4 regions of the Gordonia oleivorans genome follow, and region 2 is predicted to be linked to each of the others. Evidence: riboswitches for the same ligand, from Rfam matches in the RefSeq annotation. Region 2 holds a riboswitch; each other region holds the start of a gene.
The links. A riboswitch is a leader RNA that binds a small molecule or an ion and turns the genes downstream of it on or off. The one in region 2 is predicted to bind S-adenosylmethionine.
Positions count from the first base shown of each region.

Region 1: linked by a shared signal. The riboswitch ahead of ABLE92_RS03075 (LLM class flavin-dependent oxidoreductase) and the one ahead of ABLE92_RS04160 (amino acid ABC transporter permease) in region 2 are both predicted to bind S-adenosylmethionine.
Region 3: linked by a shared signal. The riboswitch ahead of ABLE92_RS22975 (aminotransferase class V-fold PLP-dependent enzyme) and the one ahead of ABLE92_RS04160 (amino acid ABC transporter permease) in region 2 are both predicted to bind S-adenosylmethionine.
Region 4: linked by a shared signal. The riboswitch ahead of ABLE92_RS00900 (bifunctional o-acetylhomoserine/o-acetylserine sulfhydrylase) and the one ahead of ABLE92_RS04160 (amino acid ABC transporter permease) in region 2 are both predicted to bind S-adenosylmethionine.

Region 1 is NZ_JBDZDI010000001.1:682,124-689,968, reverse strand. It holds gene ABLE92_RS03100 (GMC oxidoreductase) at 1-837, shown strand, start outside; gene ABLE92_RS03095 (TetR/AcrR family transcriptional regulator) at 826-1,389, opposite strand; gene ABLE92_RS03090 (SRPBCC family protein) at 1,529-1,960, shown strand; gene ABLE92_RS03085 (SDR family NAD(P)-dependent oxidoreductase) at 2,013-2,816, shown strand; gene ABLE92_RS03080 (NAD(P)/FAD-dependent oxidoreductase) at 2,821-4,191, opposite strand; ZMP/ZTP riboswitch at 4,214-4,293, opposite strand; SAM riboswitch class I at 4,430-4,513, shown strand; gene ABLE92_RS03075 (LLM class flavin-dependent oxidoreductase) at 4,521-5,654, shown strand; gene ABLE92_RS03070 (ABC transporter substrate-binding protein) at 5,654-7,282, shown strand; gene ABLE92_RS03065 (ABC transporter permease) at 7,291-7,845, shown strand, end outside.
Region 2 is NZ_JBDZDI010000002.1:145,682-153,526, reverse strand. It holds gene ABLE92_RS04165 (amino acid ABC transporter ATP-binding protein) at 1-722, opposite strand, end outside; gene ABLE92_RS04160 (amino acid ABC transporter permease) at 719-1,777, opposite strand; SAM riboswitch class IV at 1,824-1,932, opposite strand; gene coaD (pantetheine-phosphate adenylyltransferase) at 2,037-2,525, opposite strand; gene rsmD (16S rRNA (guanine(966)-N(2))-methyltransferase RsmD) at 2,537-3,106, opposite strand; gene ectA (diaminobutyrate acetyltransferase) at 3,305-3,832, shown strand; gene ectB (diaminobutyrate--2-oxoglutarate transaminase) at 4,163-5,434, shown strand; gene ABLE92_RS04135 (ectoine synthase) at 5,431-5,865, shown strand; gene ABLE92_RS04130 (Sir2 family NAD-dependent protein deacetylase) at 5,911-6,816, shown strand; gene proB (glutamate 5-kinase) at 6,830-7,845, opposite strand, start outside.
Region 3 is NZ_JBDZDI010000024.1:71,497-79,341, forward strand. It holds gene ABLE92_RS22960 (O-succinylhomoserine sulfhydrylase) at 1-592, shown strand, start outside; gene ABLE92_RS22965 (hypothetical protein) at 986-1,165, opposite strand; gene ABLE92_RS22970 (isochorismate synthase) at 1,395-2,480, opposite strand; SAM riboswitch class IV at 2,572-2,685, shown strand; gene ABLE92_RS22975 (aminotransferase class V-fold PLP-dependent enzyme) at 2,703-4,022, shown strand; gene ABLE92_RS22980 (hypothetical protein) at 4,019-4,462, shown strand; gene alc (allantoicase) at 4,547-5,530, opposite strand; gene ABLE92_RS22990 (MarR family winged helix-turn-helix transcriptional regulator) at 5,718-6,242, shown strand; gene ABLE92_RS22995 (MDR family MFS transporter) at 6,229-7,845, shown strand, end outside.
Region 4 is NZ_JBDZDI010000001.1:203,493-211,337, forward strand. It holds gene trpS (tryptophan--tRNA ligase) at 1-822, opposite strand, end outside; gene ABLE92_RS00875 (exodeoxyribonuclease III) at 847-1,704, opposite strand; gene ABLE92_RS00880 ((2Fe-2S)-binding protein) at 1,831-2,010, shown strand; gene bfr (bacterioferritin) at 2,108-2,593, shown strand; gene ABLE92_RS00890 (MFS transporter) at 2,705-3,997, opposite strand; gene ABLE92_RS00895 (cutinase family protein) at 4,114-5,847, opposite strand; SAM riboswitch class IV at 6,051-6,171, shown strand; gene ABLE92_RS00900 (bifunctional o-acetylhomoserine/o-acetylserine sulfhydrylase) at 6,234-7,562, shown strand; gene metX (homoserine O-acetyltransferase MetX) at 7,592-7,845, shown strand, end outside.

The DNA.
Region 1 (7,845 bases), on a different contig from region 2:
AGCGTCGACGTCACCTACATCGCGCAGGCCGAACGCACCGGACTCCTCGACGTCCGAACCCTCCACGACGTCACCGACATTCGTCGGGCGCGCGACGGGCGCTGGGTCGTCGAGGTGCACCGCACCGACGAGACCGGACGTGTCCTGGAGACGAAGGTGCTGACGACGGGCGCGCTGATCCTGGCCGCCGGAAGCATGAACACCACGCGAATGTTGATGTGCGCCAAGGCGACCGGTGGCATCGGCGACCTACCCGACGCGTTGGGGCAGGGGTGGGGGACCAACGCCGACCGGATCTACATCTGGAACAGTCTGACGTCGGATTTCGGTGCGACACAAGGTGGTCCAGTGGTCTACGGCAGTCCCAACTGGTCAGATCCCGCGAACGCCTTCACCCTCATCCAGGCCTCCATCCCGCCGCTACCGGTGGATGCGCACAGCACGATGATGGTCGGCTACGGGGTGAGCAACGCCCGCGGTCACTTCACCTACGACTCGGCGCGCCACCAGGCGGTCCTGCGCTGGCCGCACGAGGGCGATGCATCGATCCAGACCCGCCACCTGCATCCGGCCGCCACCCGGATCGCCGGTCCCGGATCGACACTCGTCGACACCAACGCCATCGTGCCGTCGACGTGGCATCCGGTGGGCGGCGCGAACATGGGGTCGGTCTGTGACCTCGACGGACGCGTGCTGGGGCAGCGGGGCCTCTACGTGGTTGACGGCGCGCTCATGCCGGGTAACTCGGCGGCGTGCAACCCGTCGATGACGATCGCGGCCATCGCCGAACGGGCGCTGGACCGCATCGTCGCCGCCGACGTCGGATCAGCCATCTGAGGCGCGGGCCATCGCATCGAGGGCGGGTCGCAGCCAGCGACCGAGGAACGCCCGCAGTTCGTCGTCGGATCGCTGGCCGTCGTCGACGGCGACGAGCGAGACGCTCAACAGTGCGGTCATGTCGACGATGTCGGCGAAGTGCGGTCGGTACTCGGGTTTGCCGGCGACGGCCGGTCGCAGGATCTCCGCGGCCACCTCCCGGGTGCGTGCCATCGCGCCCTCGTCGAAGAACGGGTGACTCTCCTGCGAGTTCAGCAACACCGACAGGGCCGGGTCGGCGATGGCCATCGAACGGCCCGCGATGATGAACTCGATCAGAAAGTCACCGAAGTCGGTGATGCCGTCGAGTCGCTCATGGATCTCGCGCATGGCGGAGATGGCGAGTTCGCCCATCGCTTGGGACACCATGTCCTCGCGGGAACCGAAGATCGAGTACACCGTCTGCCGGGACACTCCGGCCTTCGCCGCGACCGCAGCGATGCTGGCCGCGGCGAAGCCGTCGGTGGAGATCAGGTCGAGCGTCGCCTCGATGATCTTGCCTCGCGATCGCATACCGTCATTATGGCTCGGATGGCGGCGACCGAACGCCGTGACGGGGTACATGCCGTCGGGCATTGTCTCAGTGCGTAGTGTGGCGCGTGAGTCGGCGCACGTGACGTGCGCCTCGGCAAACCGACAGGAGGGTTCCGTCATGGGCGTTGTCAGGCATTCGTCCCAGATCTCCGTGCCGCGCGCTGCGGTGTTCGACTACATCAACGACTACACCAACGTCCCCGAGTACATGTTCGGTGTTCACAAGTTCGCGCCGCAGACCGATGTCACCAGCGGCGTCGGGTCGGTTTTCGACGTCGAGTTGAAGGCCGGGCCGAAGACCCTGAAATCGGTCGTCGAGACGATCGAGTGGGTGGAACACGAGTTCATCGTGCTCAAGGCGATCGACGGGTTCCAGGCCAACACCACCTGGAGGTTCCACGACACCGACGGCGGCACCGAGGTGCATGCCGAGTTCGAGTACATCCTGCCCGGCGGACTCGCCGGCCGTGCGCTGGGCGCGATCATGGAGCCGTTCGCGGCCCAGGCCGTCCGGCACACCGAGAAGAAGCTGCGCGACGAGCTGGAGTGACTCGGTGGTCTCCTTGTCTCCGCGATCGGTGTCGGCGGCGGTCTTCGACGTCATGCAGCGGCGGACGATGTTGCCGGCGGTCATCGAGGACACCCTCACCGGTCGCGGACGAGACGTCGCCGGCCTGCGGGTGGTGGTGACCGGCGCGTCCGCCGGGATCGGCCGGGTGGCCACGCAGCAACTCACCGCGCGCGGGGCGCAGGTGATCGCCGTGGCGCGCCGCGAGGAGGAGTTGGCCTCGCTGGCCGACGAGACCGGCTGCGACTACCTGATGGCCGACCTGTCCGACGAATCCGACACCGACCGGCTGCTCGGTGAGCTGTCCGGGCGGGAGGTCGACGTCCTCGTGAACAATGCCGGCCGGTCGATCCGGCGGTCCATCATCGACTCCACCGACCGGCTCCACGACTACCGGCGCACCATGGCGATCAACTACTTCGCCGCCGTCCAACTGAGCCTGGGGCTGCTGCCCGGCATGGTCGAGCGCGGTCACGGGCAGATCGTCAACGTCTGCACCTGGGGACTGATGGCCGGAACGTTCCCGCGGTTCTCCGCCTACGCGGCATCGAAGAATGCGCTGTCGATCTTCGGCCGGAGTCTCAACGCCGAACGGCCCCATCCCGGAGTGCGTGCCACCAACATCTACTACCCGCTGGTGCGGACCGAGATGATCTCGCCCACAGCCGAATACGACGATGTGGCGGCACTGTCGGTGGATGAGGCGGCGAGTTGGATCGTCCGGGCGATCACCCACCGGCCCGAACGCATCGCTCCCGCCGCCCTGCGGACGGTGCTGCCGGTCCTCGATTACCTCTCGGCACCCACCGCGGACCGGACGATGGGTGCCATCACCTGAGAGATCAGGCCGCGAGGTCGTGTGACAGCCGATCGATCGCCGCCCGCGCGAACACCTGTTGCTCGGTGACCGCCAACTGATGACGGTTGCGGGAGGTGAAGGCCAGGGTCCAGTCGATGAACGTGATGAACCGATTGCGGAACCCCACCAGGTACAGCAAGTGCAGGAACAGCCACCCCAGCCAGGCGAAGAAGCCGGAGAACTCGACGGCCCGTGAGGTGCCCGGGATGGGTACCCGGGCGACCGCGCAGTGCCGGGCGACTGTCGCCATCGACCCCTTGTCCCAGTAGGTGAACGGCTTTCGGTCGCGATGGGTGCCGTTGATCCGGGCGGCGACGGCGTCGGCGGCGTACCGCCCGGACTGATTGGCGGCCGGGGCCTGACCGGGGACTCCGTCGACGGCCATCATGTCACCGATCACGAACACCTCGGCATGGCCGGGGATGGTCAGGTCGGGTTCGACCCGTACCCGACCCGCGCGGTCGAGTTCCACCCCGCACTGCTCGGCGAGCTGTCGGCCGAGCGGACTGGCCGCGACCCCCGCCGACCACACCTTGCACTGACTTTCGATGCGACGCGTCGAACCGTCGGCCTGGCGCACCACGAGTCCGTCGTAGTCCATGTCCACGACCATCGCACCGAGTTGCACATCGACTCCCAGTGCGCGCAAACGCTTCTCGGCTCGGGAGCCCAACCTTTCACCGAACGGCGGCAACACCGCCGGTGCGGCGTCGAGCAGGATCACCCGTGCCTGCGTCGAGTCGATGGACCGGAAGGTGCCGCGCAGCGTCGTGCCGGCCATCTCCGCGATCTGACCGGCCATCTCGACGCCGGTGGCCCCGGCTCCGATCACCACGAACGTCAGCAGGCGATCACGCTCGATCGGGTCGGTGGACAGTTCGGCCTGCTCGAACGCCCCGAGGATGCGGCCGCGCAACTCGAGTGCATCGTCGACGGTCTTGAGGCCCGGCGCGAACTCCGCGAAATGATCGTTGCCGAAATAGGATTGGCCCGCACCGGCGGCGATGATCAGACTGTCATACCGAGTGGTGGTGACACGTTCGAGCATGCGTGAGGTCACCGCACGATTCTCCAGGTCGATGGCCTCGACATCGCCCAGTGCCACCGTCACATTCCGTTGGTCGCGAAGAATCACCCGCACCGGCGGTGCGATCTGGCCCTGCGAGATCACCCCGGTGGCGACCTGGTACAGCAACGGCTGGAACAGATGATGAGTCGTGCGTGCGATCAGGGTGACGTCGACGTCGGCATGCTCGAGTCGACGAGCGGCAGCCAGCCCGCCGAACCCCGATCCGACGATGACGACATGGTGCCGGCGGGTCCTGCCGCCGGGAACCGGTACGCGCTGGGTCATGGCACGTTTCCTTCTGGTGTGGAATCGACACCCAGGCGGACGATGTCGGGAAACGGTGCTCCTTGCCGGTGGACTCCGGCTGCGCCAGTCGCACAACCGACGATAGCCCATCGAGCAACCGGTGGCGAGGCCGACTTAAATTCTTCGGCGCGAGAAAATCGTCGCCGCATTCGGGCGTGGACGGCGTCCGTCCCGACATTCTCTTTGCCTGTCTCAGCATCACGGGCCTACGGTGAATCGACCATCTGGAGCGACCGAGAGACCCGGCTCGTCGACGTCGCAGCAACCCGCCCCAGGGTGCTAACGCCGGGATCGATGGGAGACACCCCGTGACGTTTCGTGACCATGCCCCGCTGTCGGTGCTCGACCTCGCACCTATCAGCGAGGGTTCCGATCCTGCTGCTGCGCTGCACAATACGATCGATCTCGCGCAGCACGCCGAGCAGTGGGGGTATCGCCGCTACTGGGTGGCCGAACACCATTTCGCCGCCGTCGCGAGTTCGGTGCCGGCGCTGCTCATCGGTCAGATCGCCTCCGCGACCCGATCGATCCGCGTCGGATCGGCGGCGGTGCAGGTCGGGCAGACGACGGCGGTATCGGTGGCCGAGTCCTTCGGGATGCTCGACGTGTTCCATCCGGGCCGAATCGACCTGGGGCTCGGCCGATCCGGACAGCGACGCGCCGAGGCGGCGGCAACACCCGCGGGTCCGGTCGCGATTTCCGCACCGACCCCGAGTCGGCTCGTCGACGGGGTGGTGATCCCCGAACCCCTCGATGTGACTGCGCTACTGGCACATTCGCCTCTCGCACGCAGCTTCGAGGTGTTGACGCAGCCGGGTGCGCAGCCACCGGACTTCGACGAGCAGGTCGACGACATCCTGTCGCTCCTCGACGGCACCTACACCAGTCCGTCGGGTCAGGAGCTACATGCGGTTCCCGGCGAGGGGGCCGACGTGCAGGTGTGGATCTTCGGCAGCAGCAAGGGGCAGAGCGCTCACGTCGCCGGCGCCCGCGGACTCCCGTTCGCAGCCAACTACCACGTCAGCCCCGGCACCACCCTCGAGGCGGTCGCGGCCTATCGGGAGGCGTTCCGCCCGTCGTCGGTGCTGGCCGAACCCTACGTGGTGGTGTCCGCCGACGTGGTGGTGGCCGACGACGACGACACCGCGCAGCATCTGGCCAACGGCTACGGGCAGTGGGTGCACAGCATCCGCACCGGCCACGGCGCCATCGAGTACCCCGACCCGGCGACGGCGCAGCCGCTGCCCGCCGACCAGCTGGCACTGGTCGCCGATCGGCTCGAGACCCAGTTCGTCGGATCACCCGACACCGTCGTGCAGCGGCTCGCCGCACTCGGGCGGCTCACCGACGCCGACGAACTCGTCATCACCTCGGTCACCCATGACCATGCCGACCGGCTGAGGTCGCATGAGCTGCTCGCCAAGGCATGGGGGCTGATCTGATGAATCGCATTGCTGTCACCGCGAAATCGGCCGTCTCCACACTCGCCGTGGTGGCCGTGGCCGGTGTGCTCACCGCCTGCGGTTCTGGGTCCTCGGGCTCCGACGACGCCGGACCGCCGGTGCTGGGAGGCACCCTGCGCTACGGACTCTCCGACGCCCCCACATGCTCGGACCCGGCCCAGAGCGGCACCAACCAGACGATCTATGTCACCCGGCAGGTCGTCGATTCACTCACCGATCAGGACCCGGGTGATGGCAAACTCAAGCCCTGGCTCGCCCAGAGCTGGGAGGTGAGCCCGGATGCGCGGACCTTCACCTTCCACCTCAAGCCCGGTGTCACCTTCAGCGACGGCACGCCGCTCACCGCCGAATCCGTCAAGGAGAACTTCGACGCCATCGTTGGGCCGCTCGGCGCGGCCAAGGCACCGTTGGCGGCGACTTACCTCGGCGGATACACCGGCACCACCGTCGTCGATCCGCTGACCGCGCGGGTGGCGTTCGGTGCCCCCAATGCGCAGTTCCTGCAGGCCACCTCGACTCCACAGTTGGGGATTCAGGCCGAGGCCACCGTCGCCGCGACGCCGGAGGAGAGGTGCCAGGGCACCAACATCGGATCAGGACCGTTCGTGTATTCGGGCTGGGCGCAGGGCAAGTCGGCGTCACTGCGCAAACGCACCGGATACCGCTGGGGATCGTCGGTCTTCGGTCACGCCGGTGACGCCTACCTCGACGGCATCGACTTCACGGTGATCGCGGAGTCCGGGGTGCGCACCGGATCGCTCGCCTCCGGGCAGCTCGACGCGATCAGCGATGCCCTGCCCAACGACAAGCCGCAGATCACCGGGGCCGGTGGACAGGTCCTCACCGCGGTGAACCCGGGTGTGCCGTTCGGGTTGCAGCCCAACGTATCCCGTGGTGTCCTCGCCGACGCCGCGGTGCGGCGCGCACTGCTGCCGGCGATCAACCGGCAGGAGTTGGTGACCACCGTCCTCGACGACGACTTCCATCCCGCCACCGGCGTCCTGGCGTCCAACACCCCCGGATACTCGGACTCCTCGGCCGAGTTGCGCTTTCAGCCGGACACGGCGAAGAAGATTCTCGAGGACGCCGGCTGGAGGGCCGGCGCCGATGGAATCCGGACCAAGGACCGACAACGCCTGAGCTTCTCGGTGCTCTACAGTCCGGTGTTCGCCGGCAACCAGGCCATCCTCGAACTCGTCCAGCAGCAACTGAAGAATGTGGGCGTCGAACTGAAACTCGACGTCGTGCCGGCGGCCACGGCCACGGTCCGGCAGAACTCCGGTGACTACGACGCGATCTACTACAACGTGACCCGTGCCGACGGCGACATCCTGCGCACCCAGTTCGGGCTCACCGGACGAAACCTGAACCGGCGCGGACCGATTCCCGCTCTCGACGTGGCCCTGGCCGGGGAACAGTCCACCACCGACACCGCGCAACGCAATGCCCACCTCGCGACCGCACAACAACAGATCCTCGACAACGGACTGTTCGTCCCGACCATCGAGTTGTCGCAGGCCATCGGTGCCGCGGCCACCACCCATCAGGTGACGTTCGATGCCTCGTCGCGGTTGCAGTTCCACGACACGTGGCTGTCCGGGAGGTGAACGCGACGATGCTGCGTTATCTCGGAATCCGGTTGCTCTCCGCCCTCGGGGTGCTGTGGGCGGCATTCACCGTGGCCTTCGTCATCCTGATTCTGCTGCCCTCCGACCCGGTGGCCATCGCCACCTCCGGCGATGCGTCGACACCGGTGGATCCGGCGGCGGTCGAGGCCCTCAGGGCCCGCTACGGCCTGAATCAGTCGGTGTGGCAGCAGTATTGGTCGGCGTTGACCGGCGCGATCCACGGTGACTTCGGTGTGTCGATCTCTCAGGGCCGGCCGGTCACCGCGGTCATCGCCGACGCACTGCCGAGCACCGTCGCCCTGACACTCACCTCGGTGCTGCTCGCCGTGTGTCTCGGGGTGGGATTGGCCGTCACCGCCACCTACACCTCGTGGTCGTGGCTGCGGCGCGCACTGCTGTCGGTCCCACCGCTGGTCGTGGCCCTGCCCACGTTCTGGGTCGGTCTGATCCTGCTGCAGATCTTCGCTTTTCGGCTCGCCTGGTTGCCGGCGTTCGGTGACACCCGGTCCGGTTCACTGGTCCTGCCCGTGATCACCCTGGCG
Region 2 (7,845 bases):
AAGATCACCGAGTCGGCGACCTGACGCGCGAAGCCGATCTCATGGGTCACGATGAGCATCGTGGTACCAGTGGCCGCGAGATCAGCGATCACCGAGAGCACGTCGCCGACCAGTTCGGGGTCGAGTGCCGAGGTCGGCTCGTCGAACAGCAACACTCGCGGCTCGAGCGCAAGAGCACGCGCAATCGCCACACGTTGCTGCTGACCGCCGGACAGTTGCCGCGGATAGGCATCGGCCTTGTCGGACAACCCGACTCGGTCGAGGAGGTCACGGGCCCGCGCCACCGCTGCGGCACGCGACAACACTCCGCTCGCCGTGGGCGCCGCAGCAACGTTGTCCAGGGCGGTGAGATTGGCGAAGAGGTTGAAGTTCTGGAAGACGAAGCCGACGTCACGTCGCTGACGCAGGATGACCCGCTCCGGCAGCTCCTTGAGACGCCCACCCCCGACGCGGCGCACGCCGATCAACTCTCCCCCGATGCTCACATGTCCGGCGTCGAGGCGGTCGAGATGATTGATCGTACGCAGCAAGGTGGACTTTCCCGACCCGGACGGGCCGAGGATCGCCGCGACCCGACCGGGTTCGACCGTGAGATCGATTCCCTTCAGAACATGGAGGTTTCCGTACCAGCGATGGGCGTTGCGCACCTCGACCCGAGCACCGGCGCCGGTGACGCCAGCCAGGTCCGCGGCGTCGATGCCGACTCCCGATGCCGCGTTCATGATGTCCACCTCGATTGCCGGCTGAGTGTCGCCGCGGTCATCCGCAGTCGCTGCAGCGGTGTCGGCGGTAGGGTCCGAACCGCACCACGCGCGAAGTATCGCTCGACATAGAACTGTGCGACCGACACGATGCTGGTCAGGACGATGTACCAGACTGTCGCGACGAGGAGCAGCGGCACCACGTCGCCGGAGTAAGTGGAACTCTGGGTGGAGACGACCCCGAACAGATCCAGCAGCGACACGTAATAGACCAGCGACGTCGCCTTGATCAGACCGATCAGGAGGTTCACATAGGACGGGACGATGGTGCGCAACGCCTGAGGAAGGGTGATGCGGAGAAAGTGATAGTGGCGCGGCAATCCCAGTGCCGCGGCAGCGTCGTGCTGGCCGGCGTCCACCGACAGCACTCCGCCCCGCACGATCTCGGCGGCGAAGGCCGATTCGTGCAGGCTGATCCCGACGATCGCGATGATCAGCGGAGTCGCCAGATCGGCCTCGGAGAAGTGAAAGAACCCGGGCCCGAACGGAATTCCCAGACTCAGCGACTCATACAGCGCACCGAAGTTGTACAAGATCAGCAGCAGCACGATCAGCGGAATGGATCGGAACACCCACACGTAGATCCAACTGACCGCTGCCAGAACGGGACTCCGCGACAGGCGCATGAGGGCCAGGACGATACCCCCGAGCAACCCGAGAACCGCACTGTAGGCCGCCACCTCGAGGGTTACCCAGAGTCCCTCGATCACGACCGGACGAAAGAACCAGTACGCGAAGCGATCCCACTGGAAGAACGGGTTGGTGATCAGCCCGTGGACGATCTGCGCGGCGATCACGGCGACCACTGCCGTGAGCATCCACCGCCCCGGATGACGCAGCGGTATCACCGGATCACGCGACGGCGGCGCGGGTACATCGACCGGCACGGTCGGGTGATCATCGCGGGCCTGCGGCGATTCCGTCAGCGCCACCGAGCCCGCATCGCGGCCCCGAGATGCCGTCATCTCCGGCCCGCCGAACCCTGTGGTCTCGTCGACAACGACGTCGAACGGCATGACACATCCAGCAACATCAATACAACCTCTTCCGGCCACACGGTGGCCATCGCGCTTATCGGTCCGATACCGATCCGGTTGTCACCTGGAGCACCCCACCGCGACGCGAGGGTTGCCGGCCAGCAAGCCAGGGCTTGACGCTGACGCTCATCACCGTGGTCAGAACGCTACTGCGCGAGGATGTTTCGATGTCGGGTTTGCACCCGCGAGAGTTTTTCTCTGTGCAGAGGTGAAGATCTCGTGCCGAACGAGCGGCCGATCAGACCCGCCGCTCGCCCGCGATCTCGGCGAGGAGACGCTGATGGATATGGGCCGACAGGAACGGCGAGACGTCACCGCCCAGTTTCGCGACCTCTTTCACCAACGAACTCGACACATGCGCGTAGCGCGGATCGGTCAGCAGAAAGATCGTCTCGACGTCGGCCAGGTCGCGGTTCATCTGGGCCATCGGCAGTTCGTAATCGAAGTCGACCGCCGACCGCAGACCCTTCACGATCGAATGGATCGAGTTCTCCCGCAGGTAGTCCACCAGCAAGCCGGTCCACCGGTCCACCCGCACATTGGGCAGATCGGCACAGTCCTCGGCGATGAGTTCGAGGCGCTCGTCGACGGTGAACAGTCCCCGTTTGTTCGGATTCACCACGACGGTGACGACGAGTTCGTCGAAACACCTCGCGGCGCGCTCCACCACATAACGGTGCCCACGTGTGAAGGGATCGAAGGAGCCGGGGATCACCGCACTGGTCATGACCGTTGAACCTACCCGTCCCCTGCGGCCCACCGTCGCATGCCCACGTCGACGGCGGTGTCCCCGTACATCTTCGTCAGGATCACCTCGAGGTCCTCCGGCCAGCTCACCGACGTCCGCCGGGCACGTTCGAGAATGATCAATGCATCGGCGGACACCCACCGCTCACCGAGTCGCGCGAGGTCGTCCTCGATCTCAGCCGGGTCGATGGCATACGGCGGGTCGCTGAAGACGAGATCGAACGGCTGTGAGGGCGAGCCGGCCAGGAAGGTCGACACCGACGAGGTGACGACCTGCGCATCGGGGGCGAGGCCCAGCGCCGCGACGTTCGCCGTGATGACACCGCTCGCCTTGCGGCGTGCATCGACGAAGGTCGCCGTCGCTGCACCCCTCGACAGGGCCTCGATGCCGAGGGCACCCGATCCGGCGTACAGATCGAGGACGTGGGCGCCGTCGAGGTCGATGCGGGCGGCGAGCATGCTGAACAGTGCTTCTCGCACCCGGTCCGAGGTCGGTCGGGTGCCGTCGTCGGGGACCTTGAGTCGGCGTCCACCGAACCGGCCGGCAATGATGCGGGTCACCCCGCCATTGTGCCCCAGGGCCGCGCCGACGAAGGGGAGCCCAGCGCGCCCGTGCGACCCCGCTCTGCCGCCCTGCAGATCCCCCGATGTGACTGGCCTCACATGTGCCCGCTGAACTGGGAATTGGTGGGTCATTCCGTGACCGATTTCCGTCGGTGGGTGAATCCGACGACACACATTGTTAACGTCGGATCCGTCATGAGCCCGTCCCACATAAGAACGGCCCCATCCAACACACTCACTCTCGACTACCGCATTCCGACGGTGACCGACGGAACCCGGCTCTGGGAGATCGCCCGCGATTCCCGCGTCCTCGACGTCAACTCGAGTTACGCCTACGTACTGTGGTGCTCCGATTTCGCAGAGACGTCCATCGTTGCCGAAGTCGACGGCCGCGCAGTCGGATTCGTCACCGGCTACCGCCGACCGTCGGACCCGTCGACCCTGATGGTGTGGCAGGTCGCCGTCGACGACGACCATCGCGGCCACGGCATCGCCGCCGCGATGCTGCATCGCCTCTTCGATCGCACCGCAGAACGTGGCATCGTCGCGATGCACACCACCATCAGCCCGGATAACGTTGCCTCCCAACGGCTTTTCGCGTCCGTGGCAGCGGCCCGCGGCCTTCGGTTCGACCGGCGCGATCTCTTCGCCGCGACGGACTTCCCCGACGCCCACGAGCCCGAGGATCTCTACCTGCTGGAACCCGAGATCCCGGAACCCTGAGGGACTTTCAGGACTGACGTTTCGACGGAGCTCAACGAGCGGTGTGACGGAGCTCAACGAGCGGCTTGACGAGCTCAACGCACGGTGTTGAGGGAGCGCACGGTGTGACGGCGCTCAGCGAGCAGTTTCGACCGGGCTCGCACTGCGATCGTCCGCCCGCCGGTGAAGTGGCACGGTTCGGCACAGGCGGCACCGTAGTGCCGCATGCGATTCCGTCGCATGCGCGTCCGTATCCCTTGCGCTCGTTGGTATTCCATCGCGCATGGGGCACGACCCGGGACGCGGCCGTGCGTCATTACCCACGATTTTTCACCTATCGGAGGTTTGTTCATGAGTATGTTCGATACAACGATTGACGATTCGGTCTTCACCCAGCACGAATCCGAGGTCCGCAGCTATTGCCGCAATTGGCCGACGGTATTCGGCCGGGCCCGCGGATCGTGGCTCACCAACACCGACGGCGATCGCTATCTGGATTTCTTCGCCGGCGCCGGATCGCTGAATTACGGTCACAACAATCCGGTCCTCAAGTCCGCACTCCTCGACTACATCAACGAGGACGGCATCACCCACGGACTCGACATGGCCACCGCGGCCAAGGGCCGGTTCCTGGAGACGTTCGCCGACAAGATCCTGACCCCGCGCGGTCTCGACTACAAGGTCCAGTTCCCCGGCCCCACCGGGACCAACGCCGTCGAAGCCGCCCTCAAGCTGGCCCGCAAGGTCACCGGCCGTGAGTCGATCGTCAGTTTCACCAACGCCTTCCACGGCATGACGCTGGGTTCCCTGTCGGTGACCGGCAACTCGATGAAGCGGGCCGGTGCGGGCATTCCGCTGGTGCACGCCACCCCGATGCCGTTCGACAACTACCTCGGCGGCGCCGTCGAGGACTTCAGCTGGTTCGAGCGGGTCCTCGACGACTCCGGCAGCGGCCTCAACCTGCCGGCCGCCGTCATCGTCGAGACCGTGCAGGGTGAGGGTGGCGTCAACGTCGCCCGTGCGGAGTGGCTGCGCGCCCTGGCAGACCTGTGTGCCCGCCGCGACATCCTGCTCATCGTCGACGACGTGCAGATGGGCTGCGGCCGCACCGGCGAGTTCTTCTCGTTCGAGGAGGCCGGGATCACCCCGGACATCGTCACGTTGTCGAAGTCGATCAGTGGATACGGCCTACCGTTGGCACTCACCCTGATCCGCCGTGACCTCGACGTGTGGTCACCCGGCGAACACAACGGCACCTTCCGCGGCAACAACCCGGCCTTCATCACCGCAACGCGGGCCATCGAGCACTACTGGTCCGACGACGCGCTGTCGCGTGACGTGCACATCAAGGGCCGCCAGATCGACGAGGTGCTCACCACCCTCGCGACCCGGCACGAGGGCGTGTCGACCCGCGGCCGGGGTATGGTTCGAGGACTCGTCTTCGACGAGCCCGCCAACGCCGGCAAGGTGTGCGCCACCGCCTTCGGCGCCGGACTGCTCACCGAGACCTCCGGACCGTCCGACGAGGTCGTCAAACTGCTCCCGCCCCTGACCATTTCGCCCGAGGATCTCGACCGCGGTCTGGGAATCCTCGCCGATGCCACCGAGGAGGTACTCGCATGATCGTCCGTACCACTGACGAGATCACCGGAACCGACCGAGATGTCGCCGACCCCAAGGGCAATTGGGTGTCCAAGCGCATCGTGCTCGGCGGAGACGGGGTCGGTTTCTCCTTCCACGAGACCACCATCAACGCCGGCAGCGTCAACGAGTTCCACTACGCCAACCACATCGAGGCGGTGTGGCTGGTGGAGGGCACCGGCACGCTCCTCGACCGCGAGACGGGGCAGACCTACCCGCTCGCCCCCGGCACGATGTATCTGCTCAACGGGCACGAGCGGCACACCGTCACCGCCGACACGCAGATGCGGATGCTGTGCGTGTTCAATCCGCCCGTGGTGGGCACCGAGGTGCACGACGAGAACGGGGTGTATCCCCTGGTCACAGTGCCCGAACAACCCGAGGGTCGGCACGCGGAGCCGGTCGAGGCCTGAGCCGCCCGGCCACCTCGACGCGTGCGCGCCGATACCCTGGATCACGTGCGCACCCGCCTACAGATCGGCTGGACCCCGGCCGAACAGACGCCGCTCGATCCGGATATCGACATCCGGATCGAGCGGCTTCGTGCGTTGACCGACGGTGCGCGGATCTGCGCGCTCACCGGGGCCGGCATCTCGACCGATTCCGGGATTCCCGACTATCGCAGTCCCGGCGCCCCGGTCCGCACGCCGATGACCGCGCAGATGTTCCGATCGTCGCCGCAGTTCCGGCAACACTACTGGGCCCGAAACCATCTCGGCTGGCGCCACATGGACGCCGCGCGTCCCAATGCGGCCCACCGGGCGCTCACCGATCTGCAGGCCGCGGGCCGGCTGACCGGGATCATCACCCAGAACGTCGACATGCTGCACACCAAGGCCGGCACGCGGCGCGTCATCGAACTGCACGGCTGTTACGGCCGGGTACGTTGCCTGCGCTGCGGCGCCATCACCTCGCGGCACCGGCTCGCCGAACGTCTGGAATCGCTGAATCCCGGTTTCGCCGACCGGGTTCTGGGTCGTGGCGCCATCGAGGTGGCCCCCGACGCCGACATGACCGTCGAGCACACCGGCGATTTCGTCGTCGCCGACTGCCCGCGCTGCGGCGGAATCCTCAAACCCGATATCGTGTACTTCGGTGAGAATGCGACGAAGAGTGCTGTGGCACAGTCATTCTCACTCGTCGATGACAGTGACGCCCTGTTGGTCGTGGGTTCTTCGCTCACCGTGATGAGCGGTCTGCGCTTCGCCCGGTATGCGCGACGCACCGGTAAGTTGCTGATCGTGGTGAACCGGGGCGCCACCCGCGCCGACGACATCGCCGACCTCAAGATCGACCACTACTGCGGCGTTGTCCTGCCCGCACTCGCCGCCGACTCCGCGGCGGCCGATCTCGACGCACCCTGACCCGGACCGAACGTCAGACGGTCACCAGATCGTCGGCGTGCACGACCGGCCGGGACAACTCCACCGGCAGTTCCGAGGTGGAGCGGCCCACCATGGCCGCGACGTCGTCGGCGTCATACGACGACACGCCACGCGCACACACCCGCCCCGACGTGCCGACGAGTTCGACGACGTCCCCGTCGGAGAAGCCGCCCCGCACCCCGACCACTCCGGCGGCCAGCAACGACCGGCGACGATGGGACACCGCGGCCACCGCACCGTCGTCGATGACGATCTGACCGTGCGCATCGGCGGCGTGCCGCACCCAGAATCGCCGCGCCGAGAGACGTTCGGGACGCGGCGCGAAGACGGTACCCACCGATGCCGAACTCAACGCCTGGGCGGCATCGGCCGCGGCGGCCAGCAGCACCGGGACGCCACCATCGGCGGCCAATCGCGCCGCCGCGAGCTTGGATGCCATCCCACCGGTGCCCAGCGCCCCGCCCGAACCGGCGATCACCCCGTCGAGATCGTCGGGCCCGTTGACCTCGGAGATGAATTGTGCGACATGGCCGTTCGGGCCGACCTTGCGCGGGTCACCGTCGTAGAGGCCGTCGACATCGGACAGCAGGACGAGGGCGTCGGCACCGGCGAGGTGGGCCACCAGCGCGGCGAGGCGGTCGTTGTCGCCGAAGCGGATCTCGTTGGTCGCCACCGTGTCGTTCTCGTTGACGATGGCCACCGCCCCCAACGAACGCAGCCGGTCCAGGGTGCGTTGGGCGTTCGCGTGATGGGCGCGGTTGGAGATGTCGGATGCGGTCAGCAACACCTGTCCGACGGTGCGTCCGTATCGATGGAACGAGGTGCCCCAGGCGTGTGCGAGGACGAGTTGACCGACGCTGGCCGCGGCCTGTTTGGTGGCCAGATCGGTCGGTCGCTTCTTCAGGCCCAGCGGGGCGATACCGGCACCGATGGCACCCGAGGACACCACGATCACATCCGAGCCCGATCGCATCCGCGCTTCCAGTGCGTCGGCGAGCCGATCCAGAC
Region 3 (7,845 bases), on a different contig from region 2:
CGTCATCGTCTACTCGGGCACCAAGCACATCGACGGTCAGGGCCGCGTGATGGGTGGTGCGGTGCTCGGCACCAAGAAGTACATCGACGGCCCGGTGCAGACGCTGATGCGTCACACCGGTCCCGCGTTGAGCCCGTTCAACGCGTGGACGCTGGTGAAGGGCCTGGAGACCCTGCGTCTGCGCGTCGACGCGTCGGTCGCCTCGGCACTGCGGATCGCGCAGTTCCTGGAGGATGATCCGCGGGTCGGCTGGGTCAAATACCCGTTCCTGCAATCACATCCGCAGTACGAGCTCGCCAAGGAGCAGATGTCCGGCGGCGGCACCGTCGTCACCTTCGAGTTGGCCGAACTCAACGGTGTCGAGGGAAAGAAACGTGCCTTCGACGTGCTCAACGGACTCCGCGTCATCGACATCTCGAACAACCTCGGCGACTCCAAGTCGCTGATCACCCATCCGGCGACCACCACCCACCGGGCGATGGGACCGGAGGGTCGTGCGGCGATCGGTTTGGGTGACTCGGTGGTTCGGCTGTCGGTGGGGCTTGAGGGCGTCGACGACCTACTCGGCGATCTGGATCAGGCGCTGGGCTGACCGGTGTGTGGCCGCGGTTTGCGGTCGCGCAGCAACCTGGCAGGTCGTGTGCACGGCACCGCAAGGGTGTGCCGGCATCGTGGAAGACGTCAGAGAGAAACGCACACAGCGGATCTCACGTCCACGAACACAGGAGTTCACCATGGCCGCACCTCGCCGCAACAACAATCCCGCCCCCGTCCAGCGTCGTCGCCGCGTGCGCCGTTACGACCCGCGCAGCCGTCAGTGGCTGTGGATGTGGATCTGATCGGCTGACCTCGGTCGATACCCAACGGCCCCACCCGGGAGTTCCGGGTGGGGCCGAGGTGCGTGAAAGTGATTCTGGTTCAGCTGAACTCGTCTGCACTCTTCCGGGTGTATCCGGGCGCGCGTCGAGCCAGGGCCTCGCCTGGGTCAGAGGATCCGGCTGGGACCGACGAACAGCATGCCGGCCAACGGCTGTGCCGGTCCTGGGCTTTCGAGCTCCCACAATTTGTCACCGGCGTAGGAGTACACCGTCACCGTGGTCGAGCAGTCGTCATAGGGACTGTAGTACTGGACGGTGCGACAGGAATCGTCGAAAGTGTCGCCCACGGCGAGGTGTTCCCCGTCGTCGGCGACGATCGGCCCAGGTGGGCGGTGCGTGCTTCGGTTGCGTCGGTCGGGTATCCGACGCCGAACGGATTCCGTCGTCGGCCTGCGTCGACGGGCGGCTCGATGCACACTCGATCGGATGTGGCGCCCACTCGACGCAAAAGAGCGCCCACTCGATCGGATGTGGCGCCCACTCGACGGGATAGGGCGCCCACTCGACGGGTGCGGTTCAGTCGTCGATATCCAACGCCCGCAATACCGTTCGGAGTTTCGCTGTGGTCTCGGCGAGTTCGGCGTCGGGGTCGGAGTCGGCGACGATGCCGCCACCCGCCCAGCTCCGGAAGGTGCGGAGGTCTGGCTCGAGTTCCAGGCAGCGGATGGTCACCATCCATTCGCCGTTGCCGGCCGCGTCGGCCCACCCGACCGCACCGGCGTACAACCCGCGTGGTTCCTCGTGTGCGCGAATGAATTCCGTGGCCACCTCGCTCGGCGTGCCGCCGACCGCCGGTGTCGGACTCAGCGCGATCGCGAGATCCAGTGCGCCGACGGCGTCGTCGTCGAGTATCGCCCGAATAGGGGTCGCCAGATGCCACATCTCGCCGGTTGACAACAACTGCGGCTCATCGGGGATCGTGAGTTCCCTGCACAGCGGTGCCAGGCGATTCCGGAGGTGCTCGACGACGAACGCGTGTTCGCGATGATCCTTCTCCGACGCCGCGAGCTTCTCGCGGGACTCCCGGTCGGCGTCCGGATCGGCCGAGCGCGGAGCCGAACCGGCGTACGGCCGGCACGTCACCTCGCGACCGTCCTTGCGCAGCAACAGTTCCGGGCTCGCACCGAGCAGCCACGAAACGCCGGTGTCGACCGCGAATGCGTTGTGTTCGCTGTTGCCGCCGGCGAGTGCGGCCAGGAGCCCGTCGACCGCGACCGGCGAATCCAGTTGAGCCCGAATCATTCTGGCGAGGACGACCTTCGCCAATGCGCCGGAGTTGATGGCCGACAACGCGGCATGCACCCGATCACGATGGGTGGCCGGATCCGGAATCTGCTCCAACGAACTCAGCGTCCGGCGTGGCGGTCTGCCCCCGGCGAGCGGAAGCGGTTCGTGGGCCAACGCCGCAGGCTCGAACAGTGCCGATGGGGCGGACGGATCGAAGGCCACTGCCCCGACCACCGCGTCGACGGCGCCGCTGCGCAGCCGGGCCGCGGCGTCGTCGGCGTCGGCGAATCGCGTCCGCACGCCGTGCGCTCGCACCGTCCCGTGCGGTCGCGACAGGACGAACGGCGACGCGGCGTGAGTATCGGAGACGGACACCCAACCAACTTAGGCGACGACGGGCCGCGGTCTTTCGCTCACGCTGAGTGAAAATTGACACCCTTGCGCACCGTAGGCCACCCTTGGTGCAGGTCATGAGTGCCAGCGACAAGCCCCGGCTAGCTGGCCGGCAACCCTCCTCCGCGGTGGGGTGCTCCGGGTGACGACCTGGCCGTGTACCGACCGGGCACGGCAAGCGTGGATTCCCAAGGAGCCTCTGCGATGACTGCTGTCGCCACCACCACCGACTACCGCAACGACTGCGCCGTGCAGTCCGATGCCACCGACCTGCCGCCCATCGGCCCGCTGACCTCGGTCGTCGGTGCCGCCGAACTCGCCCCGCTGACCAGCGGAGATCACGTGCGCTACGCCAACTTCGACTACGCGGCCAGCGCACCCGCCCTCACCGCCGTCGCCGACGCCGTCGCGGCGTCGCTGGGTCAGTACGCCAGCGTCCACCGCGGTGCCGGCCACCTGTCGCAGGTCACCACCCGCCGCTACGAGCAGTGCCGGGACACGGTGCGACGTTTCGTGCGTGGCCGGACCGACGACACCGTCGTCTTCACCCGCAACACCACCGACGCGATCAACCTGGCCGCCCATTGCACTCCCGGCGACGTCGTCGTCCTCGACATCGAGCACCACGCGAACCTGCTGCCGTGGGTGTCCCGCGACAACGGGACCGCGCGCATCGTCTCGGCGTGCGACACCCTCGAGGACACCCTGGTCGCACTCGACGCCGAACTCGCCGCGGCGCCGGCCGCCCTGCTCGCCGTCACCGCGGCATCCAACGTCACCGGCGAGGTGCTGCCCATCTCGCGGCTGGCCTCGATCGCCCACCGCCACGGTGCCCGCATCCTCGTCGACGCGGCGCAGCTGGTGGCGCACCGACCGGTGTCGATCGTCAGCCACGGCATCGATTACCTCGTCTTCTCCGGCCACAAGCTCTACGCACCGTTCGGATCCGGTGTCCTCATCGGCCGCAGTGACTGGCTCGACGCCGCCGACCCGTATCTCGCCGGCGGTGGGGCGTCGGCGCAGGTGAGCCTCGTCGACGGACCCGACGAGAACTGCGCCTCCACCGCCTGGCACTCGGGTGCCGCGCGGCATGAGGCCGGCTCGCCGAATGTGTTGGGCGCCATCGCCATTGCCGCGGCCTGTGAGGCCATCGTCGACCTCGGTTTCGAACTGATCGGCCTGCACGAGGCGGAACTGCGCGCCCGTCTGGACGCCGGACTGGCCGGCGTCGCCGACGTGACGCCGCTGCGGATCTTCGCCGACGACCTCGATCGCGTCGGCATCGCCGGCTTCTCCGTCGACGGACACACGCCGCGCGCCGTCGCCGAGTTCCTCAGCGATCATCACGGAATCGGCGTGCGCGACGGCAAGTTCTGCGCGCATCCGCTGCTGGCCCGGCTCGGACACACCGACGGCGCGGTTCGCGCGAGCTTCGGCCTCGGCACCGATTCCGCCGACGTCGACCGGCTCATCACCGCACTCACCGAACTCACCCGCACCGCTCCCGGAAAGGCACTTCCATGACCGCCGAACTCTCCGACGTCCGCATCAGCATCGGCCGCCCCGGTCTGCGCGTGGCACTGGCCGGGGATGTGTCGGCCACCGACGCGCCGATCGTCGTGCGTCGACCGACCCTTCGCGATGCGCAGCGGGCCCGGTCGGTGCTGCGGTCCGGCATCCGGGACACCGCGAATTTCAGTGTGGCACTGGAGGTCGAGGTGGCCATCGCCCCGAATGCCGCGTCGGCGCGGGCGGCGGTCGCGGGCATCCCCGACGAGCTCGACGGCGGCACCGTCCGCTACATCGGCACACCCAGCGGGCTGGTCACCCTCATCCGCGACATCTACGCCGCCGAGGTCGCCGACGCGGTGATCCTGGTGTCGCTGGACGGGTCGGCGACCGAGAACCGGGTCCGTCAGCTCGTGCTGCCGACGTTCACCGGTGCCGCGCGACGCGTCGCCTGATCCGCAGATCTCGCACCGGTCCGGAGTGGGATTGCCGTATGCAGGTGCCACATCCTGACACCTGCATACGGCACAGACTCCGCCTCAGGCCTCCCCGCGCTCCCACTGCTCGATGAGCCCGGCGTAGGACTCCTCGGTGAGCAGTCCGTACAGCTTGAACCGGGCCATACCGCCGTCGGGGTAGATGTCCATCCGCGCCTCGGTCATCGGTCGGTCCAGGTCGATGACGAACCGATGCCGGGTGTCGGGCTGCAGCTCGGTGCGGGGCAGGACCTCGAACCACTCGCCGTCGTCGCCGTCACGGCCGCGGACCGTGGCGGCGCCTGGTGCATTGCCCAGGAAGTAGCTCGTGTCGAGCTCGATCAGACTGACCCGCCCCTGGCCGGCCAGGCGCACCTGCACCCAGTCGTTGCCGTCGTCGCGGCGTCGGGAGGTCTCCCAGCCCTCACCCATGTGGCGGGCCCGGCCGGGCATCAGCAGGTTGTTCGGTGAGCTGTAGAACATGTTGGAGCAGGCCGTGATCAGGCCGCCGTTCTCCAGCGCGGCCAGGTCGAAGTGGCCGTACCGGAAGAAGTGCGGGTTGGGCACGCCTCGGCCGTGCACCCGGAAGCGGGCGATGCCGCCGTCGGGGTGCATCGTCAGACGCACATGGGTGAAACGGTCCTTGGCATCCACCCGGAACGGATTGCGGGTGTCCCCGTCGACCGGACTCTTGTCGACGATGGTGATCCACTCGGTGTCGTTGACCAGTTCGTCGACGGAGACCACACCCTCCTTGGCGGCGGCCTCCACCGAGATGAACGGTGGGTAATTGCCCTTGAACCAGGCGGTGTCGACGACGACGCCGTAGATCACGCCCGGAGCGCCGAGGCGGATGATCGCCTGGTCGACCCCATCGCGACGACGACGCCGTGTTTCCCAGCCGTCATAGATCTGGCCCTTGTGACCGAACGTCGCGGGCCGGTACTCCGCGGGCGGCGTCGAGATGAGGTTCTGCGCCTCCGCGAACAGGTCGTCATTCGACCACACGACGGCACCGCCGAGATCCCGTAATGCCAGGTCAGGCATCGAAGTGAAGTGAGGGCGGGTTCCGGACGCGGTGGGTGGGGGCGAAGGGGTCACGGCCACCGATCCTAATGGCGTTTGCGATCGCGGCACATTCGAGCGCATACTTGCGCAGTCCAACTAGGTGCACATTGCAACTGATTGATTCGCGCACCGAAGAAATGCTCCGACTCATCCGGGGGGATCCGCCATGCTCGATCCGGTCGAGGTCGACCGCCTCTTCGACGCGCTGTCCCGCTACCTGCGGGTACGTGACCGAGCCGTGCACACGACCCTGCGCACACCGGACGGCGACGTCGAGATCGCGGCGTTCAAGGGACTCTTCCATCTGCAGCGCCGACCGATGCGTTCCCGCGAACTCGCGGGCGCGCTCAACTCCGATCCGTCCACGGTCAGCCGACAGGTCGCCCAACTCGTCGACAAGGGGCTGGTGCGTCGGGAGGCCGACCCGCACGACGGACGGGCGACTTTGCTGGTGATCACCGAAGCCGGAGACGCCCAGGTCGAGGCCATGCGCTCGGCTCGGCGCGCGGCGATGAACGACGCCATGTCGGACTGGACCGCCGACGAACTCTCCACCTTGGTGAGCTTGCTCAACCGATTCGTCGACGCCACCGAGACCTTCATGGTTCCCGACTGCGCGAGACCCCCATCCGGGAAGCACGCCAACGACGAATCCCAGCCCGATCGAAAGGACCCCGATGACCAACCATGACGCGGCGGCCGCCTCGTCGGCCTCACCCGTAGAACACGCGGGTGCCGGTCTGACGCATCGCCAGATCCTCACAGTGATGGCCGGACTGATGATCGGCATGTTCCTCGCCGCCCTCGACCAGACCATCGTCTCGACGGCGATCCGCACCATCGCCGACGACCTGCAGGGCTACGACCTGCAGGCCTGGGTCACCACCGCCTACCTGGTGACCTCCACGATCGTCACCCCGCTCTACGGCAAGCTCTCCGACATCTACGGCCGCAAACCGTTCTTCCTGCTGGCCATCTCGATCTTCGTCATCGGGTCACTGCTGTGTTCGATGGCCACGTCGATGTACATGCTGGCCGGCTTCCGAGCGCTCCAGGGGCTCGGTGCCGGTGGTCTGTTCACCCTCGCACTGACCACCATCGGCGACATCGTCCCGCCCCGGGAACGAGCCAAGTACCAGGGCTACTTCCTGGCGGTGTTCGGCACCTCGAGCGTGCTCGGCCCGGTCCTCGGCGGCTTCTTCGCCGGCCAGTCGTCGATCCTGTGGATCTCCGGGTGGCGCTGGGTGTTCCTGGTGAACGTGCCGATCGGCATCATCGCGCTGTTCGTCGTCTACGCCGTCCTCAACTATGACCAGAACAAGGGCACCGGAACCCGCACCGACTACTGGGGCGCGACGGCACTCGCGGTGACAGTGGCGCCGATCCTGGTGGTGGCCGAGCAGGGCCGCGTGTGGGGATGGTGGTCGACGAAGTCGATCGTGTGTTACGCCATTGCCGTCGTCGGGCTGGCTGCGTTCATCTGGATTGAGAACAAGATGGGCGACGACGCCCTGATCCCGCTGCGGGTGTTCAAGAATCGGGTCTTCGCGCAGGGCATCGTCGTATCGATGGTCGTCGGCGCGGTGATGTTCGGCGGCATCTCGATGCTGCCGCAGTATTACCAGGTGCTGCGCGGTTCGAGCCCGATGGTGGCCGGACTGCAGATGCTGCCGATGGTGCTCGGACTGATGTCCGGATCGGTGGCGTCGGGTCAATTGATCTCGCGCACCGGCAAATACAAGGTCTTCACGATCCTCGGGTCGGTACTGATCACGGTCGCGACATTCCTGCTGCACTACGTCAGCATCACCACGCCGGTGTGGGTGGTTATGCTCTATGCCGCACTGCTCGGCTTCGGCCTGGGCAATCTGATGCAGCCGATCACCCTCGCGATGCAGAACATCCTGCCGCCCAAGGATATGGGACTGTCGACCGGAACCGCCACGTTCTTCCGGCAGATCGGTGCGACCCTCGGTGTGGCCGTGTTCTTCTCACTGCTGTTCTCACTGATGGGACCCAACATCAAGGACGAGATGACCGCCGCGTCGACGCAGCCGGGATTCTCTGCCGGGGTGATGGAGGCGGCCCAGAGCAGCGATCCGCAGGTGCGTGAATTCGGTCAGTCGCTGATCGCGAGCCAGGCCAATCCCGGCGCGGCCGGTTCCGGATCCTCCGACAGTGTCATGAATGACACGTCGATCATCGCGAAGCTGCCCGACTCGCTGTCGGAACCCATCATGACCGGCTTCGCCAACTCGATGGACCGGGTGTTCCTGACCGTGTCGATCGTGTCG
Region 4 (7,845 bases), on a different contig from region 2:
CTCGTACTTGGCGACGAGATCGTCGACGCCCACCCCGCTGAGCGCCGACTGGATGGTCAGCAGGTTGCTCACACCCGGCTTCTCGGCCGGGTCGAACCGGATGACCGAATCGGTGTCGGTGACCGCCGAACGGATCTTCTTCGCCGAGCGCTTCGGGTCGTCGAGGAGGTTGATCAGACCCTTGTCGGTGTCGGCGGACTTGCTCATCTTGGCCGTCGGATTCTGCAGGTCGTAGATCTTGGCGAATTCGGAGACGATGTGCGCCCGCGGGACGACGAAGGCCTTCCCGAAGCGCTTGTTGAAGCGCTGTGCGAGATCACGGGTCAGTTCCAGATGCTGACGCTGATCCTCTCCCACCGGGACGAAATCGACGTCGAAGGCGAGGATGTCGGCGGCCATCAGGATCGGGTAGGTGAACAGGCCCACGCCGGTCGCGTCGGTGCCCTGCTTGGCGCTCTTGTCCTTGAACTGCGTCATGCGACCGGCCTCACCGAATCCGGTGATGCACTGCAGCACCCAGGTCAGCTGCGCGATCTCGGGGACGTGGGACTGCACGTACACCGTCGCACGGGCCGGGTCGACGCCGACCGCGAGCAGCTGGGCCACCGACAGCCGGGTGCGATCGGCGAGGGTCTTCGGGTCGAACTCGACGGTCAACGCGTGCATGTCGGGGATGAAGTAGAACGCGTCGAACTCGTCCTGCAGTTCTACCCACTGCTTGACCGCGCCCAGGTAATTGCCCAGGTGGAAGGAGTCGCTGGTGGGTTGAATGCCCGACAGCACACGCCGGCGCGGCGCGGCGGATTCCGAAACGTCACTCATGACACCAGATTCTCTCAAACCCGGTCACTCGTAGATCACGGTGACCGGCGCGTGATCCGACCAGCGGCGGTCGTAGGAGTCGGCGCGGTCGACGAACGCCTTGACCGCCCGCCGGGCCAGGGCCCGATTGGCGAGTTGATAGTCGATCCGCCACCCCGAGTCGTTGTCGAAGGCCTTGCCCCGCCACGACCACCAGCTGTACGGGCCGTCGACGCCCGGATGCAGTTCGCGCAGCACGTCGACCCAGCCGGATCCGAGGCGGTGCGCCACCCACTCCCGTTCGTGGGGCAGGAACCCGGGGTTACGGAGATTGCCCTTCCAGTTCTTGATGTCGGACTCGGCGTGGGCGATGTTCCAGTCGCCGCCGACCACGACGTCGCGGCGGCGTCGTGCCGCGGTGGTCAGGTAGTCGCCGAACTCCGTGAGGAAGCGTTTCTTCTCCTCGAACTTCGCGGCCTCCTTGTCGGTACTCGACGGCGTCGGGGCCGCCGCCCCCTTGGGGAGGTAGAGACTCCCGACGGTCAGTGGTCCCGCTCCGGATCCGACGCCGTCGGCGAAGTCGGCCTCGAGGTAGCGCCCGGTCGGGTCGAACTCGGCGCTGCCGAAGCCCGTCCGCACCGCCGTCGGTGTGACCTTGCTCATCACTCCCACCCCGGCATGGCCCTTGACCACCGATTCGGTCATCGTCAGCTGCCATCCCCGATCGAGCGCCGGCCCGAGCGCCTCGCGCGCCTGTTGTTCGCTCGCCCGGATCTCCTGGAGCAGCACGATGTCCGGATCTGCCGAATCGAGCCAGGTCAGCAGGCCGGGGTTGATCTCGGATCGCGCCTTGGTGGCCGCCCGGATGCCGTTCACGTTGACGGTGGTGATCGTGGTTGTCACGGCTCCACACCCTACGTCGATGCTCCGACATCCCAATCTGGACTGGGTCCAAGGTTTTAGGCAACCCTTGCGCACCGTCGGGGTTTTATGTAATCCTCACCTAACAGTCAGATGAGGTGAGTTCCGATGTTCGTTTGTATCTGCCGCGCGGTGACCGAGGACGAGGTCCACGAGCACTGCTCCCAGGGTGCGCGGACCGTCGATGCCATCAGCGACCGCTGCGGCGCCGGCGAAGGATGCGGAACCTGCCTCGAACGACTCTCCGAGATTCTCAGCGAAAGGACCGCCGTCACCAGCGCCGCCTGACACACGCCGAGCTCGACCTCATGTGAATGACTCACATGGGGCCATTGGTCGTGTTACCGTTCGACTCATCATTCTTTGAGCCGAATGGAGTTGTGTCATGCGTGGAGATGACGAGGTCATCGCCCTGTTGAACGAGCAGCTGACCAGTGAGCTGACCGCCATCAACCAGTACTTCCTGCACGCGAAGATGCAGGACAACTGGGGTTTCACGGAGTTGGCCGGCAAGACCCGCGCCGAATCGATCGAGGAGATGACCCACGCCGAGATCCTCACCGACCGCATTCTGTTCCTCGAGGGTCTGCCGAACTATCAGAAGCTGCTGCCGCTGCGCATCGGGCAGACCCTGCGCGAGCAGTTCGAATCCGACCTCGCCATCGAACTCGAGGTGGTCGACCGGCTGAAGCCGGGAATTGCCCTGTGCCGCAGCAAGGGTGACATTACCTCGGCGAAGCTGTTCGAGGAGATCCTCAAGGACGAGGAACACCACATCGATTACCTCGAGACCCAGCTCGAACTGATGGACAAGCTCGGCGAGCAGCTGTACATGGCCAAGATCGTCGCGACCCCGCCGGACGTGGGCTGAGTCGCCGGGATTCCCCGAGCATCAGACTTCAACGCATATCAGTGGCGCCGCCTGTCCGACAGGCGGCGCCACTGGTGTCTGACCCCCGTGTCTGACCCCCGGGTCCGCGATTCACACCGTCTCGGCGGGTGAGGTCTGCCGGCTCTGCATCCAGATGCCGCGCACCCGACGATGCTGCGCCACCAGCGCGGCCACCAGGACCACGATTCCCGCCACCGCCAGGGCGGCGCCGAGGATCGACGGGGCGCGGTAGCCGTATCCGGCCGCGATCACCACACCACCCAGCCAGGCGCCGGCGGCGTTGGCGATGTTGAGCGCCGAGTGATTGAGCGCCGCCGCCAGCGTCTGCGCATCTTCGGCGACATCCATCAGCCGGGTCTGCAGCGCCGGCACCATCGAGGTACCGCCGACGCCGACGAAGAACGTCAGGATCAGGGCCGCCCACACGTTCTGCACCAGGAGCGCGAACAGGAGCAGCACCAGTCCGGTGCCGGTGAGTCCCACCAGGATCGACAGCGCGACGTTGCGGTCGGCGGCGATGCCGCCGACGATGTTGCCCACCACCATGCCGAGACCGAACAGCATCAGCGCGATCGGCACCAATGACACCGGGAGCCCGGCCAGCGATGTCAACGCGGTGTTCAGATAGGTGTAGAAGGCGAACATGCCGCCGAATCCGACGACGCCGATGAACAGGGTGAACCACACCTGCGGTCGACGCAGCGCGCCGAGCTCGGTCATCGGATTGGTGACGCGCATGTCCTGCAGCGACGGCAGATTCATCGCCAGCGCACCGATCGTCGCCACGCCGACCACCACGACGACCACGAACGCGCTACGCCAGCCGAAGTGCTCACCGAGCCACGCGGCCATCGGCACCCCGGCGACATTCGCCACGGCCAGCCCGAGCATGACCTGACCGATCGCCGCGGCCCGCTTCCGCGGTCCGGCCAGGTGGGCGGCGACCAGTGCGGCCACCCCGAAGTACGCGCCGTGCGGAAGACCCGCGACGAACCGCGCCGCGATGAGCAGACCGAACGTCGGGGCCACCACCGTCGCCGCATTGCCGATGGTGAAGGCCACCATCAGAGCGATCAGCAGGGTGCGTCGCGACATCCGCGCGGTCAGCGCGGCGATGAGCGGTGCGCCGATCACCACACCGAGGGCGTAGGCGGAGATGACGATGCCGGCGCTGGGTTCACTCACCGACATCGCATGGGCGATGTTGGGCAGCAGGCCCATGGCGACGAATTCGGTCGTCCCGATGCCGAACCCGCCGAGAGCCATCGCCAGGATCGCCCACCGGATCGGACGGGCGGGCGAGGGCGGCGCGCTCGCCGAGGTCTCCGAGGGTGAGGAGGACTCGACGACGGAGTCGGCAGGCGTGTGGACGGACTCGGGCATAGGTCCACCAACCACCGCGCGGGCGCCGAGGATTCCCATTCGGCGGCGTGAGGTCGTTCACATGGCAAACGGCGCGCGCCGCACGGAGCCGAGCGCCCGAGGCGGGCGTCGTCGGGTCAGCCGACGCCGACCGGTTCCTTCGAGGCGTCGACGGCTGCACCGTCGGCGGTGGGCACGGCGCTGCCCGTGGTCTCGGGCGTGGGCGACGAAGTGACCGACGGCGTCGGGTCAGCGGTGGGCCCGGGCGTGGCCGACGGCGTGGCACTGCCGGTGGGCTCGGGCGTGACCGACGGCGTGGCGCCGCCGGTGGGCTCGGGCGTGGCCGACGGCGTGGTGTCGACGGTGGTCACCGGCGTCGCCGGTGAATCCGACGTCGATGTTTCCGGTACCTGCGTTCCGCCGCCGAGGCTTCCCGGAGTGCCATCGGTCTGCGCGTCGCCGCTGCCCTCGGCCTCTTCCTGCGTCTCCCCCGCCGACAGCGTGCTGACGCCGTACGACCTCGCGGACGCCGGCGACGAGGACAGCGCCGCAATCGTCTGCGATGCCGTCGTCTGGGATGCCGTCGTCTGGGATGCCGAGTCGGGGCCCCACGGCACCGTGGTGATGCCCTCGACGATCCGCTCGGCCCAGTACCGGACGAAGTTCACCGGCAGCAGCACGATGCTCGTCGCACTCGCCGCGAGCGCCACCACACCCTGCTTGAACAGTGCCGAATCCCACTGCAGCACACCGTTGAGGATGTCCTGGAAGTCGAACAGATTCGGGAGGTAGGCGCCGTAACCCAGCTCCGGCAGCGGTGGCAGCCAGTCCATCACCCAGCGGATCGGGACCTGGAAGTCGGACAGGGTGATGCCGATGATGTCCGGGAACCGGAACCGGTACGGCAGCAGATCGGGCACCGACCAGTCGAGGCCCAGCGCGTCGACGAGGTTCTGCACGATGATGGCCGACGACGACGGCGACGAGATGGTGCACGTCTGCACATTCTCGAGGGTGCCGGTCTGCGTGCACGTCATCTCACCGTCGACCGGCCCCAAATCCCAGATCACGTAGTCGCCGGGGTATTGATACATGTGATACGGGTACTGATTGTGTTTGACCCAGTACCCGAAGAAGTCGTCGACGACGCCGATCGGGTCGTGCAGCACATCCGGTAGGTCGCAGATCGGATCGCCCTCGATGCAGTAGGTGGTCACCGGCAGGCCGCCGTAATCGGTGCCGCTACGCGGACCCGACATGGTCAGGCCGGGGATGACCCCGACGAGGGCCGATTCGATGCCCTGCCCCCACAGGGTTCCCACCATCCGGGGATCGGAGTAGAGCTCACCGGTGACCCTGCTCGAATCGATGACGGTACCGTCCTCGAGCGGGCGGTTCTGACCGATGTCGGTGAGGACGTCGCCGGCGATACGCGCACCCTGGGAGTATCCGACGATGACGATCTTGCTGTCGGGACAGCTCTGCTGATACGTCGCGACGGCCTGCTCCAGGTTCGCCCTTCCCTCGGACTCGCTCGCGTTGTAGCCGACCGCTCCCAGCGGCCAGATGGTTGCCGAATACGGCACCGGGATGATGTCGTAAGCATCTTCGCCCGAGTAGGGACTGTTGGTAAGCTCCTGCCACTGCGGCCCGTGCCCGGTGTATCGCTGCTCGATCCCCACCAGGTAACTCGCGTCGGTGTTCCACGTTCCCCCGACGGTGAAGACCGCACCGGGCGCGCAATCGCTCTCCTGCGCGAGCGCCACCCCACGCCCCAGAAATGTCGCCGTCACCAGCGATGCCGCCACCGCGCCCACGCCGACCGTGAGAGCTGCGAGTCGAATGCGACGTCGGTCCCCGAACCCTGCCATAGCGTGCAGCGTAGGCCGATGTCCAGTAGTGGATATCGAAAACCGGCCTCACGATCCACAATTCCTCCGGCCGGAGGACACCACCGCGCTCTCGAGCGCACCGCGCGGTGCCGTTTCGGTGGCCACCACGCCCGCCACCGTTCCAACCATGGTGAGCAGGAGGGTTATCAGCCCGGCGTGGCCGTGCTATATCCTTGTCGCCAGGTCATGAGCATCAGCGACAAGCCCCGGCTTGCTGATCGGCAACCCTCCAACCGCGGTGGGGTGCTCCGGGTGATGACCGGGTTGTGGGACGACGCAGTGTGTCCCCGGCAAGCGCGGGTCCGAAGGTCGGACCCCATCAGGGTTCCAGTAACCCTGCCGACCGTAGAAAGTGATCTATTTCCATGTCTGACGCAGCCAACGACGGCACCGTGAATCCTGTGGACACCTGGAGCTTCGAGACCAAACAGATCCATGCGGGTCAGAGCGCCGACGCCGCCACCAACGCTCGCGCGCTGCCGATCTACCAGACCACGTCGTACACCTTCAACGACACCACCCACGCCGCCAACCTGTTCGGGCTGGCCGAGCCGGGCAACATCTACACCCGCATCATGAACCCGACCCAGGACGTCGTCGAGCAGCGCCTGGCCGCTCTCGAGGGCGGTGTCGCCGCACTTCTCGTCGCGTCGGGGCAGGCCGCCGAGACCTACGCCATCCTCAACATCGTCGAGAACGGCGGGCACGTGGTGTCGAGCCCGCGGCTCTACGGCGGCACCTTCAACCTCTTCCACTACACGCTGCCCAAGCTCGGCGTCGAGGTCTCCTTCGTCGAGGACCCGGAGGACCTCGAGTCGTGGCAGGCGGCCGTGCGCCCCAACACCCGGGCCTTCTACGGCGAGTCGGTCTCGAACCCGAACAACGAGATCCTGGACATCGCAGGCATTTCCGAGGTCGCGCACCGCAACGGTGTGCCGCTGATCGTCGACAACACTGTCGCCACCCCGTACCTGCTCAACCCGCTGGCGCACGGCGCCGACATCGTCGTGCACTCGGCGACGAAGTACATCGGTGGACACGGCACCGCGATCGGCGGCGTGATCATCGACGGCGGCACCTTCGACTGGCGGGTGCAGCGTGACGGGGTCGACCTGTTCCCGGGCTTCACCACCCCCGACCCGAGCTACCACGGCGCGGTGTTCGCCGATCTCGGCGCACCCGCCTACGCCCTCAAGGCCCGCGTGCAGTTGCTGCGTGACACCGGTGCGGCGATCTCGCCGTTCAACGCCTTCCTGCTCGCCCAGGGCCTGGAAACCCTGAGCCTGCGCATCGAACGGCACGTCGCCAACGCACAGCGCGTCGCCGAGTTCCTCAACGACCATCCGCAGGTCTCCTCGGTCGCCTACGCCGGCCTGTCGTCGTCGCCGTGGTACGCGCGCGGTCAGCAACTGGCACCCAAGGGCCAGGGCGCGATCATCGGCTTCGAGATCGTCGGCGGTGTCGACGCGGGTAAGCGTTTCGTGGAGGCCCTGACGCTGCACAGCCACGTCGCCAACATCGGTGATGTGCGTTCGCTGGTCATCCATCCCGCCTCGACCACCCACAGTCAGCTCACCCCCGAGGAGCAGCTGGCCGCGGGTGTGACCCCCGGTCTGGTCCGCCTGGCCGTCGGCATCGAGGGCATCGACGACATCCTGGCCGACCTCGCCCAGGGTTTCGCCGCCGCACAGTAATCCGGACTCGAGACAGGAGCACACACCCCGTGTCGGTGAGCATCGACCCCCAGGCCTCCGCGGCGCATCAACCCGAGTGGGAGCAGGTTCCCGACGGGCAGATGGTCCGCATGCGGGTGGGGTCGTTGGCTCTGGACAACGGAGAGGTGCTCGACGACGTCACCCTGGCGTTCCAGCGCTGGGGGACGTTGTCACCCGGACGCGACAATGTCGTCCTCACCCTGCACGCGCTGACCGGTGATTCCCATGTCACCGGACCAGCGACCGACGAGCAGCCCTCCCC